DNA from 3 places in the Pseudomonas sp. GW821-FHT03A09 genome. Region 3 is predicted to be linked to each of the others. Evidence: predicted binding sites of a transcription regulator. Region 3 holds the regulator's gene; each other region holds the start of a gene.
What was found. Region 3 encodes FliA, which starts transcription of late flagellar genes. Its sites were predicted from a motif close to CTAAAGTTTNNNNNNNNNNNGCCGNTAA; they were not measured.
Positions count from the first base shown of each region.

Region 1 (3,260 bases), on a different contig from region 3:
CAGGAGCCCGTCGAGTTGTTCGCTCAGACCGCGCAAATGCGCGCTGGCCACGCTGGATTGTTCTGCCGCCAGCGCTGTGCTGTGGGACAACCCGGCCGCTTGGGTGACGTTCTGGTTGATGTCTTCCACCACATGGGCCTGTTGCAAGGTGGCGCTGGCAATCGAGGCGTTTAGCCCGTTGAGGTTGCGTAGCGCCTGGCCGATGGCATTCAGGCTCGCACCGGCCTGGCCGGCTTGTTCTATGGTCAGTTGTGAGGCGCTGTGGCTGTCGCTGATGACTTTGACCGCCGCTTCGGAGTGGCCTTGCAGGCGCTCGATCATCACCTGGATTTCCGCGGTGGATTTTTGCGTGCGCTGGGCCAGCAGGCGCACCTCATCGGCCACTACGGCAAAACCACGACCTTGCTCACCGGCACGTGCGGCTTCAATCGCAGCGTTGAGGGCCAGCAGGTTGGTCTGGTCGGCGATGGAGCGGATCACTTCGAGCACGCTACCGATCTGGGTGCTTTCGCTGGACAGGATGCGGATCACCTCAACGGCCTGGTTGATGGTGCCGGAGAGCTGGTCAATCTGTTGCAAGCTGCCGTCGATATTCACCTGGCCCTGTTGTGCCTGGGCCTGGGCGTCGCGCATCTCGCTCGCGGCGTGCTCGGCGTTTTTCGCCACGTCCTGCACGCCATAGGTGACTTCATTGATGGCGGTGGCGACCAACTCCATTTGCTGCGACTGCTGCTGGCTGCGGTCATAGGCCTGGCTGGCGTTGGTGCCCAGCTCCGTGGACGACTGGCCCAGGGCATTGGCGCATGTCTGCAACTGGCTGACTACTTGGCGCAGCTTGGTGGTGAAGGCGTTGAAGTGCTGGGACAGTTGGGTGACTTCGTCGCGCCCGTGGGTGTCGAGGCTGCGGGTCAGGTCGCTTTCGCCACTGGCGATATTGGCCATGGCATTCACGGCCTGTTGCAATGGGTGCACGATGCTGCGGGCAATCAGCACCACCAACAGCGCCATCAGCACGGCAATGGTCAAGCCGATGAACGAGGCTTTCCACACCTGCACCTTGAATTCGGCTTGGACATCATCCACGTACACGCCGGAGCCGATGATCCAGCCCCATGGCTCGAACAGTTGGATATACGAGGTTTTTTCCACGGGTGCTTCGGCCCCTGGTTTCGGCCAGCGATAGTTGACGATGCCGGCGCCTTTGGCCTTGGCCAGGATCACGAATTCATTGAACACCGCAAACCCGTCCGGGTCGCGAATCGCCGAAAGGTTCTGGCCGTCCAGCTTGGGATTGGCGGCGTGCATGATCATCACGGGCGTGAGGTCGTTGATCCAGAAATAATCATCGTGGTCATAGCGTAACCCGCGCACCGCGCTCAAGGCCTGCTGTTGGGCCGCTTCCCGGGTCAGCACGCCGGTTTTCTCGAGGTTCTGGTAATAAGCCAGCACGCCGCTGGCGGTCTGGACCACATGTTGGGTCTGTTGGCGCTTGGCCTGGTAGAGATCGCCATGGATCTGCTTGAGCATCAGTAAGCCCAACGTCAGCAGCATCAACACGGCGACTATCAGGATCAGCCAGAGACGGCGGCTGATCGACATGCTGCGCAAACTGTTCATCGTCCTGTCACTCCATGCTTTTTATAGTTGTGGTGCTGCTTCGACATTTCCGGCGTGTCTGATAGGCTTTCGGCCTGTAATCGTAAAACCTGAGTACTGCCTGATTTTTCACGGAATTTTTGCAGTCCGGCGTGGATGATCCAACGCCTGGCCTTCAGCGCACTCATCATCAGTGAACCACTAGAAAAGACTAACGGGGCGTGCCTCGGGCATGACCTTTGGGGGAAATATGGATTTTTGGACCGCCATACAGGCATTGATACTTGGCGTGGTGGAGGGCTTGACGGAGTTCCTGCCGATCTCCAGCACCGGTCACCAGATCATCGTGGCCGACCTGATCGGTTTCGGCGGCGAGCGTTTTGAAGCGTTCAATATCATCATTCAGTTGGGTGCGATCCTGGCGGTGGTGTGGGAATTCCGGCGAAAGATCCTCGACGTTGTGATCGGTTTGCCGACACAACGCAATGCCCAGCGCTTTACCGTCAACCTGATCATCGCGGTGCTGCCGGCCGTGGTGTTGGGGGTGATTTTCGCCGACCTGATCAAGCACTACCTGTTCAACCCGATCACCGTGGCGACTGCGCTGGTGATCGGCGGTGTGATCATGTTGTGGGCCGAGCGCCGCCAGCATGCCGTGCACGCGCACACCGTGGATGACATCACTTGGAAAGAAGCGCTCAAGGTCGGCCTGGCCCAGTGCCTGGCGATGATTCCCGGCACTTCGCGTTCCGGCGCGACCATCATCGGCGGCCTGTTGTTCGGCCTGTCGCGTAAAACCGCCACCGAGTTCTCGTTCTTCCTGGCCATGCCAACCATGGTCGGTGCGGCAGTGTATTCGGGCTACAAATACCGTCACCTGTTCCAGCCGGACGACCTGCCGGTGTTCGCCATTGGTTTCGTTACCTCGTTCATCTTCGCGATGATCGCGGTCAAGGCGTTGCTCAAGTTCATCGCCAGCCATAGCTATGCGGCGTTTGCCTGGTATCGGATCGCGTTCGGCCTGGTGATCCTGGCGACGTGGCAGTTCGGTTGGATCGACTGGTCTGCGGTCAAGCCATGAGCATCCAGCACCCACGCTTGAAAGCGGCGATCTTTGTATTGCTGTGCGCCGCGCCGCTGATCGGGTCGGCGTTATTGTGGTATCGCGGCGAGACGCTGATCCCCCTGGTGGCCTATGGCGTGGTCAGCGTGGTGGCGTTTTTCCTGTACTGGAGCGACAAGCGCAAGGCGCAGACGGACGACCGCCGTATCCCGGAGAACATCCTGCACGCTGTCGAGCTGGCAGGCGGTTGGCCGGGGGCGTTGATCGCCCAGCAGGTGTTTCGCCACAAGACACGCAAGGTGTCGTATCAGGTGCTGTTCTGGCTGATCGTGTTGCTGCACCAGGTGTTCTGGCTGGATCAGCTGTTTCTGGGCGGTACCCTGTTGTCAGTCCTCTAGCAGCAGCCCGACCTGCGTGCGCTTGGGCAGTTTGCTGACCACCAACTGGTGGGAACGCTGCAACAAGCCACGCAGTTCATCAGCGCCCAGCGGGTAGGGCGTATTCATGATGATCCACTGCGCCCGCGCCAGGTACGGCGCCGGATGGATACCTGGGCGATCCACGTGGCCCAGGAACAACTCCTTGTCGACCTTGAAGGCCA
Region 1 is NZ_JBWKUX010000011.1:32,072-35,331, forward strand. It holds gene AC07V4_RS19890 (methyl-accepting chemotaxis protein) at 1-1,617, opposite strand, end outside; gene AC07V4_RS19895 (undecaprenyl-diphosphate phosphatase) at 1,847-2,677, shown strand; gene AC07V4_RS19900 (DUF1294 domain-containing protein) at 2,674-3,057, shown strand; gene AC07V4_RS19905 (MmcQ/YjbR family DNA-binding protein) at 3,046-3,260, opposite strand, start outside.
Region 1: AC07V4_RS19890 (methyl-accepting chemotaxis protein) is a predicted target of FliA. The motif match lies at 1,684-1,711, and genes of this name have one in related genera.

Region 2 (3,260 bases), on a different contig from region 3:
GCCCATGGCTTGCGCCTTGGCGCGTGCAGGTTCGACCTCTTCGCCCTGACCCAGGTCAGCGGTGAAGGTCACCACTTCACAGTTATAAGTATCCTGCAGCCACTTGAGGATCACCGAAGTGTCCAGGCCGCCGGAATACGCGAGAACGACCTTGTTTACGTCGGCCATGCCATCACTCCACGGGGTTGTACGGAAAGGCGTCGATTCTACCGACCAAAACCGTGAATTTACAGAGGCGCGACAGCAAATGAAGATAAAGCGACAGATTATGTCGAGCGAGCGACCGATGGTCGCACCTTCAAGAGGTATGCGCAGGGTTGCTTGGGCCTGTGGCCGAAGGCGCCGGTTTCTCGGGTACAGCCACACGTTCAAGCTGAATATTCACACGGCGGTTGCGCGCCCGATTGGCAGCATTGGTGTTGGGGGCCAGCGGGTAGCTTTCACCATGGAAACGCATAGTAATCTGCGATTCGGGGATGCCATTAGCCTTGAAATAGTCCGTCACCGCCAGCGCACGGCGGCGCGAGACGTCACGGTTGGTCAGGCGATTGCCGCTGTTGTCGGAATGGCCGTTCAATTCGATATGGTTGACCGTGGGGTCGGCTTTCATGAAGGCAAGAATCACGTCCAGCTTCTTCTTCGCCGCCGCGTCCAACTCAATACCGCCGCCGGGAAACCCGACTTCGGTCTGCTTGACCTGATCGTAATTCATCGGCAGCAGCTTGGTAGTGCACAACTGATAGTCATTGAAGGCCTTGTTGAACTTGACTGGCAGCAGGCGAATTTCCGAGTAGCCGCCTTCACGCCCGTAATGCCGCACGGTCGGGCTGCGCCCTTCCAGTAAACCATTGAACAGGCGACCGGCCTGGGCCTGGGAACTGTTGAACAGCACGTCACCACTGCCCGCTCGCACGGCACCGAGATTGATATCGCCCCGGCCTGGCTGCCAAGGGGCGGCAGCGGCCAACAAGGTAGCCGAGCCTGCGCCCAGCGAACCGTTGTAGGCTTTCAGACGAAACGTCGCTTGCTCGCCCGCCCGGCGCACAAACTCACCCGAGCCAAAATCGGTAATCGGCTGGGTCAGACGGCACTCGAATTGATCGCCCTCCACCTTCCACTCAATATTCTCCAGACGTGTCTGGAACGTGAGGGCCATCGCAGGCAGGCTGGCGAACACACTGAGCAGGGCTAGATAATGCTGGCGCACGGGAGGCTCCACTGGTTTCTACAACACTTCAAAGCGTCATACATCGTTAAGGCATACCCAGGGATATCGGTCGCGTCCTGTAAAACTTGATAGCGAGTGCCTGCAAGAGTCTTTTCCGGTAGCATTCCCACCAGATTGACCCGCCTGGAATCCCCAATGTCCGACCGCCTGACCCTGCTGCGTCCCGACGACTGGCACATTCATCTTCGCGATGGTGCTGCGTTACCCCAAACTGTGGCCGATGTCGCGCGCACGTTCGGCCGCGCCATCATCATGCCTAACCTGGTACCGCCGGTCCGCAATGCCGCCGAAGCCGATGCCTATCGCCAGCGCATCCTCGCTGCACGGCCGGCCGGCAGCCGCTTTGAACCGCTGATGGTGCTCTACCTCACCGACCGTACCCAACCTGACGAGATTCGCCAGGCCAAAGCCAGCGGTTTCGTGCACGCCGCCAAGCTGTACCCGGCAGGTGCGACTACCAACTCCGATTCCGGCGTGACCAGTATCGACAAGATCCTGCCAGCCATCGAAGCCATGGCCGAAGTCGGCATGCCGTTGCTGATCCACGGTGAAGTTACCCGGGGTGATGTTGACGTCTTCGATCGCGAGAAGATCTTCATCGACGAACACATGCGCCGGGTGGTCGAGTTGTTCCCGACCCTCAAGGTGGTGTTCGAACACATCACCACGGCCGATGCCGTGCAGTTCGTCACCGAGGCTTCGGCCAACGTCGGCGCAACCATCACCGCGCATCACCTGCTCTATAACCGCAACCACATGCTGGTGGGCGGGATTCGGCCGCACTTCTACTGTCTGCCGATCCTCAAGCGCAACACCCACCAAGTGGCCTTGCTGGATGCGGCGACCAGCGGCAATCCGAAGTTCTTCCTCGGCACCGACTCCGCGCCCCACGCCCAACACGCGAAGGAAGCTGCCTGCGGCTGTGCCGGCTGCTACACCGCTTATGCGGCGATCGAGTTGTACGCCGAAGCGTTCGAACAGCGTAACGCCCTGGACAAGCTCGAAGGTTTCGCCAGCCTCAATGGCCCGCGCTTCTACGGACTGCCGGCGAATACCGACCGCATTACCCTGGTTCGTGAAGACTGGACCGCCCCTACCAGCCTGCCGTTTGGCGAGCTGACTGTCATCCCGCTGCGCGCCGGTGAAACACTGCGCTGGCGCCTGCTGGAGGAAAACAAGTGAGTGAAGACCATTTCGACGACGAACACGAGCACAGTGGTGGTGGCTCCCGTCACCCGATGGCCGAGCGGTTTCGCGGCTATCTGCCCGTTGTCATCGACGTAGAAACCGGTGGTTTCAACAGCGCCACCGACGCACTGCTGGAAATCGCCGCCACCACCATCGGCATGGATGAGCAGGGCTTCGTGTACCCGGAGCACACTCACTTCTTCCGTGTCGAGCCCTTCGAAGGTGCCAACATCGAAGCGGCTGCCCTGGAATTCACCGGGATCAAGCTCGATCACCCCCTGCGCATGGCAGTGAGTGAAGAAGCGGCACTCACCGATATCTTCCGTGGCGTGCGCAAGGCGCTGAAAGCCAATGGCTGCAAACGCGCGATCCTGGTCGGGCACAACAGCAGCTTCGACCTGGGCTTCCTGAACGCTGCCGTGGCACGGCTGGACATGAAACGCAACCCGTTTCATCCGTTCTCCAGCTTCGACACCGCCACCCTCGCCGGCCTGGCTTATGGCCAGACAGTGTTGGCAAAGGCCTGCCAGGCAGCCGGTATCGACTTTGACGGTCGTGAGGCACACTCGGCGCGCTACGACACCGAGAAGACGGCCGAGCTGTTCTGCGGCATCGTCAATCGCTGGAAGCAGATGGGCGGCTGGGAAGATTTCGGCGACTAACAGCGCTTTTGTAGTGAGCGGGGCAAGCCCGCTCACTACAGCCATTTCCCGCGCATAAAAAAACCGGCCTTCTCAGGCCGGTTTTTTTGTACCTCGAACTTGGCTTACAGCTTGCCAGCGTTCTCGGTCAGGTAAGCCGCAACGCCTTCTGGCGAAGCGTTCATGCCTTTGTCGCCTTTTTT
Region 2 is NZ_JBWKUX010000007.1:109,683-112,942, reverse strand. It holds gene AC07V4_RS14855 (argininosuccinate synthase) at 1-168, opposite strand, end outside; gene AC07V4_RS14850 (flagellar protein MotY) at 299-1,207, opposite strand; gene pyrC (dihydroorotase) at 1,364-2,410, shown strand; gene rnt (ribonuclease T) at 2,407-3,078, shown strand; gene AC07V4_RS14835 (peroxiredoxin) at 3,183-3,260, opposite strand, start outside.
Region 2: AC07V4_RS14850 (flagellar protein MotY) is a predicted target of FliA. The motif match lies at 1,271-1,298, and genes of this name have one in related genera.

Region 3 (3,260 bases):
TCAGCTTGCCCACTTCCTGATACAGGCCGCGGTCACGGGTCTGGTTGAGCTCATGGATTAACTGCACCGCGTCGCCGAACTGGCCTTTTTCCAGGCTGTCGACCAACTGGTGAGCATGCTTTTTCAGGGTCGACTCGAAGTCTCCCTGTGACGTTTCGTTATGCTCCATAGCTCCCCCGTGGCAGCATCAATGACCGATGCGTTCGAAGATTTTTTCGATCTTCTCTTTCAAGGCCAGCGCCGTGAATGGCTTGACCACGTAACCGTTGACCCCGGCTTGGGCGGCTTCGATGATCTGCTCACGCTTGGCTTCAGCGGTCACCATCAGCACAGGCAGGCTGCGCAGTTTTTCGTCGGCGCGCACGTGGCGCAGCAGGTCGATACCGGTCATGCCCGGCATGTTCCAGTCGGTTACCAGAAAGTCGATGCTCCCGCTGTTGAGGATCGGAATCGCCGTAATGCCGTCATCCGCCTCGACCGTGTTGGTGAACCCAAGGTCACGCAACAGGTTTTTTATGATCCGCCGCATCGTTGAGAAATCATCAACGATGAGGATTTTCATGTTCTTGTCCAATTCGACCTCCAAGCAGTCTTAAACGCGCCCAGCACCTGGACGCGCCATTTCAATCAACAGGCGTTACACAAAAAGGACTGCCCAGGGCACCACGGAACGAACCCGGCCTCGCCAGGGGCAAGGTCGGTAGCGTCTGCAGTGTCCCCACACTGCCTGTCAGCGCGCGCGCCACTCTCCCAATCGCCCCCGCAAGCGGGCCGCGCACTGGCTATGCAATTGGCTGACACGCGATTCGCTGACCCCCAGGACCTCACCGATTTCCTTGAGGTTCAGCTCTTCGTCGTAGTACAGCGCCAGCACCAGTCGCTCACGCTCCGGCAAATTGGCAATCGCGTCCGCCAACGCCCCCTGGAAACGTTCATCTTCCAGGTCGCGCGACGGCTCGAGATGTGCACTCGCGCCGTCCTCGTGCAGCCCTTCGTGTTCGCCGTCCTGCAACAGGTCGTCGAAACTGAACAGGCGGCTGCCCAAGGTATCGTTCAAAATCCCGTAGTAATCATCGAGACTCAATTGGAGTTCGGCCGCAACTTCATGATCTTTAGCGTCACGGCCTGTTTTTGCTTCAATTGCGCGAATTGCATCGCTGACCATTCGCGTGTTGCGGTGTACCGAACGCGGCGCCCAATCCCCTTTACGCACTTCATCGAGCATCGCGCCACGGATACGGATACCCGCATACGTCTCGAAACTCGCACCCTTGCTCGCGTCGTATTTGGTCGACACTTCGAGCAGGCCGATCATGCCAGCCTGGATCAGGTCTTCCACCTGCACGCTGGCCGGCAAGCGCGCCAGCAAGTGGTAGGCAATGCGCTTGACCAAAGGCGCATAGCGCTCGATCAATTCGCCTTGGCTGTCACGTGCTGACTTTTTGTAAAGGTTGTAGCCGCTGGATGTCATAGCACCGGTCCTGCGCTCGTCTGATGCACCAATCGCTCGACGAAAAACTCCAGATGCCCCCGCGGGTTGGCAGGCAACGGCCAGGTATCGACCTTCTGGGCAATAGCCTTGAACGCCAGTGCGCACTTCGAACGAGGGAACGCTTCATAGACTGCACGCTGCTTTTGCACAGCCTTGCGCACACACTCGTCATAAGGAACTGCGCCGACGTATTGTAAAGCGACATCGAGGAAGCGATCCGTGACCTTGGTCAACTTGGCGAACAGGTTTCGGCCTTCCTGCGGGCTTTGGGCCATATTGGCCAGCACGCGGAAGCGGTTCATGCCGTAGTCGCGGTTAAGCAGTTTGATCAGGGCGTAGGCGTCGGTGATCGAGGTGGGTTCGTCGCAAACCACCAGCAGCACTTCTTGCGCGGCGCGCACGAAACTGACCACGGACTCGCCGATCCCGGCGGCGGTGTCGATCACCAGCACGTCGAGGTTGTCGCCGATATCGCTGAAGGCCTGGATCAGGCCGGCATGCTGCGCCGGGCTCAGGTGCACCATGCTCTGAGTGCCCGAGGCGGCCGGCACGATACGAATGCCACCGGGGCCCTGCAGCAGCACATCGCGCAGCTCGCAACGGCCCTCGATCACATCGGCGAGGGTATGTTTGGGTGTCAGCCCCAGCAGAACGTCCACGTTCGCCAAGCCCAGGTCAGCATCCAGCAGCATGACGCGACGGCCAAGCTCTGCCAGGGCCAGGGACAAATTCACTGACACGTTAGTTTTCCCGACGCCACCTTTGCCGCCGGTCACCGCGATCACCTGTACGGGATGCATGCTGCCCATTTTATTTCTTTACCTTGTCTTGCTTAGACGCAGGCTACATGGCTTGGCCGCGTGAATCGCTTGCAGACCATCAATGTAGATACATTTCACGGCGCTCATCCTGTCTCAACCGACCCGTTTTGCCGGGTTGTGGTAGAGATCGGCGAACATATCGGCCATCGCTTCCTCGCTAGGCTCTTCTTGCATTTGCACACTGACAGCACGGCTGACCAACTGATGACGACGCGGCAGATGCAAATCATCTGGAATCCGCGGGCCGTCGGTCAGGTAGGCGACCGGTAACTCATGACTGATGGCCAAGCTCAACACCTCGCCCAGGCTCGCGGTTTCATCGAGCTTGGTGAGGATGCAGCCGGCCAGGCCGCAGCGCTTGTAGCTGTGATACGCAGCGGTAAGAACCTGTTTCTGGCTGGTGGTTGCAAGCACCAGGTAGTTTTTCGACTTGATGCCACGCCCGGCCAGGCTTTCGAGTTGCATGCGCAGGGCCGGATCGCTGGCTTGCAGGCCAGCCGTGTCGATCAACACCACGCGCTTGCGCAGCAGCGGGTCGAGGGCATTGGCCAGGGACTGGCCAGGGTCGACGTGGGTCACCGGCACATTGAGGATACGGCCCAGGGTCTTGAGCTGTTCCTGGGCGCCGATGCGATAGCTGTCCATGCTCACCAGCGCGATGTTCTGGGCGCCGTACTTGAGCACATAACGGGCGGCCAGCTTGGCCAGGGTGGTGGTCTTGCCCATGCCGGCCGGGCCGACCATGGCGATCACACCGCCCTCTTCCAGGGGTTCGAGTTCCGGAGTAACGATCATGCGGGCCAAGTGTGCCAGCAACATGCGCCACGCCTGGCGCGGTTCTTCGACTTCGGCGGTGAGCGCCAGCAGGTCGCGGGACAGCGGGCCGGACAGGCCGATACGCTGCAAGCGACGCCACAGGTTGGCCTGGTGCGGTTTGCTGCCTTGCA
Region 3 is NZ_JBWKUX010000004.1:202,386-205,645, forward strand. It holds gene AC07V4_RS08785 (protein phosphatase CheZ) at 1-169, opposite strand, end outside; gene AC07V4_RS08790 (chemotaxis response regulator CheY) at 188-562, opposite strand; gene fliA (RNA polymerase sigma factor FliA) at 731-1,471, opposite strand; gene fleN (flagellar synthesis regulator FleN) at 1,468-2,301, opposite strand; gene flhF (flagellar biosynthesis GTPase FlhF) at 2,407-3,260, opposite strand, start outside.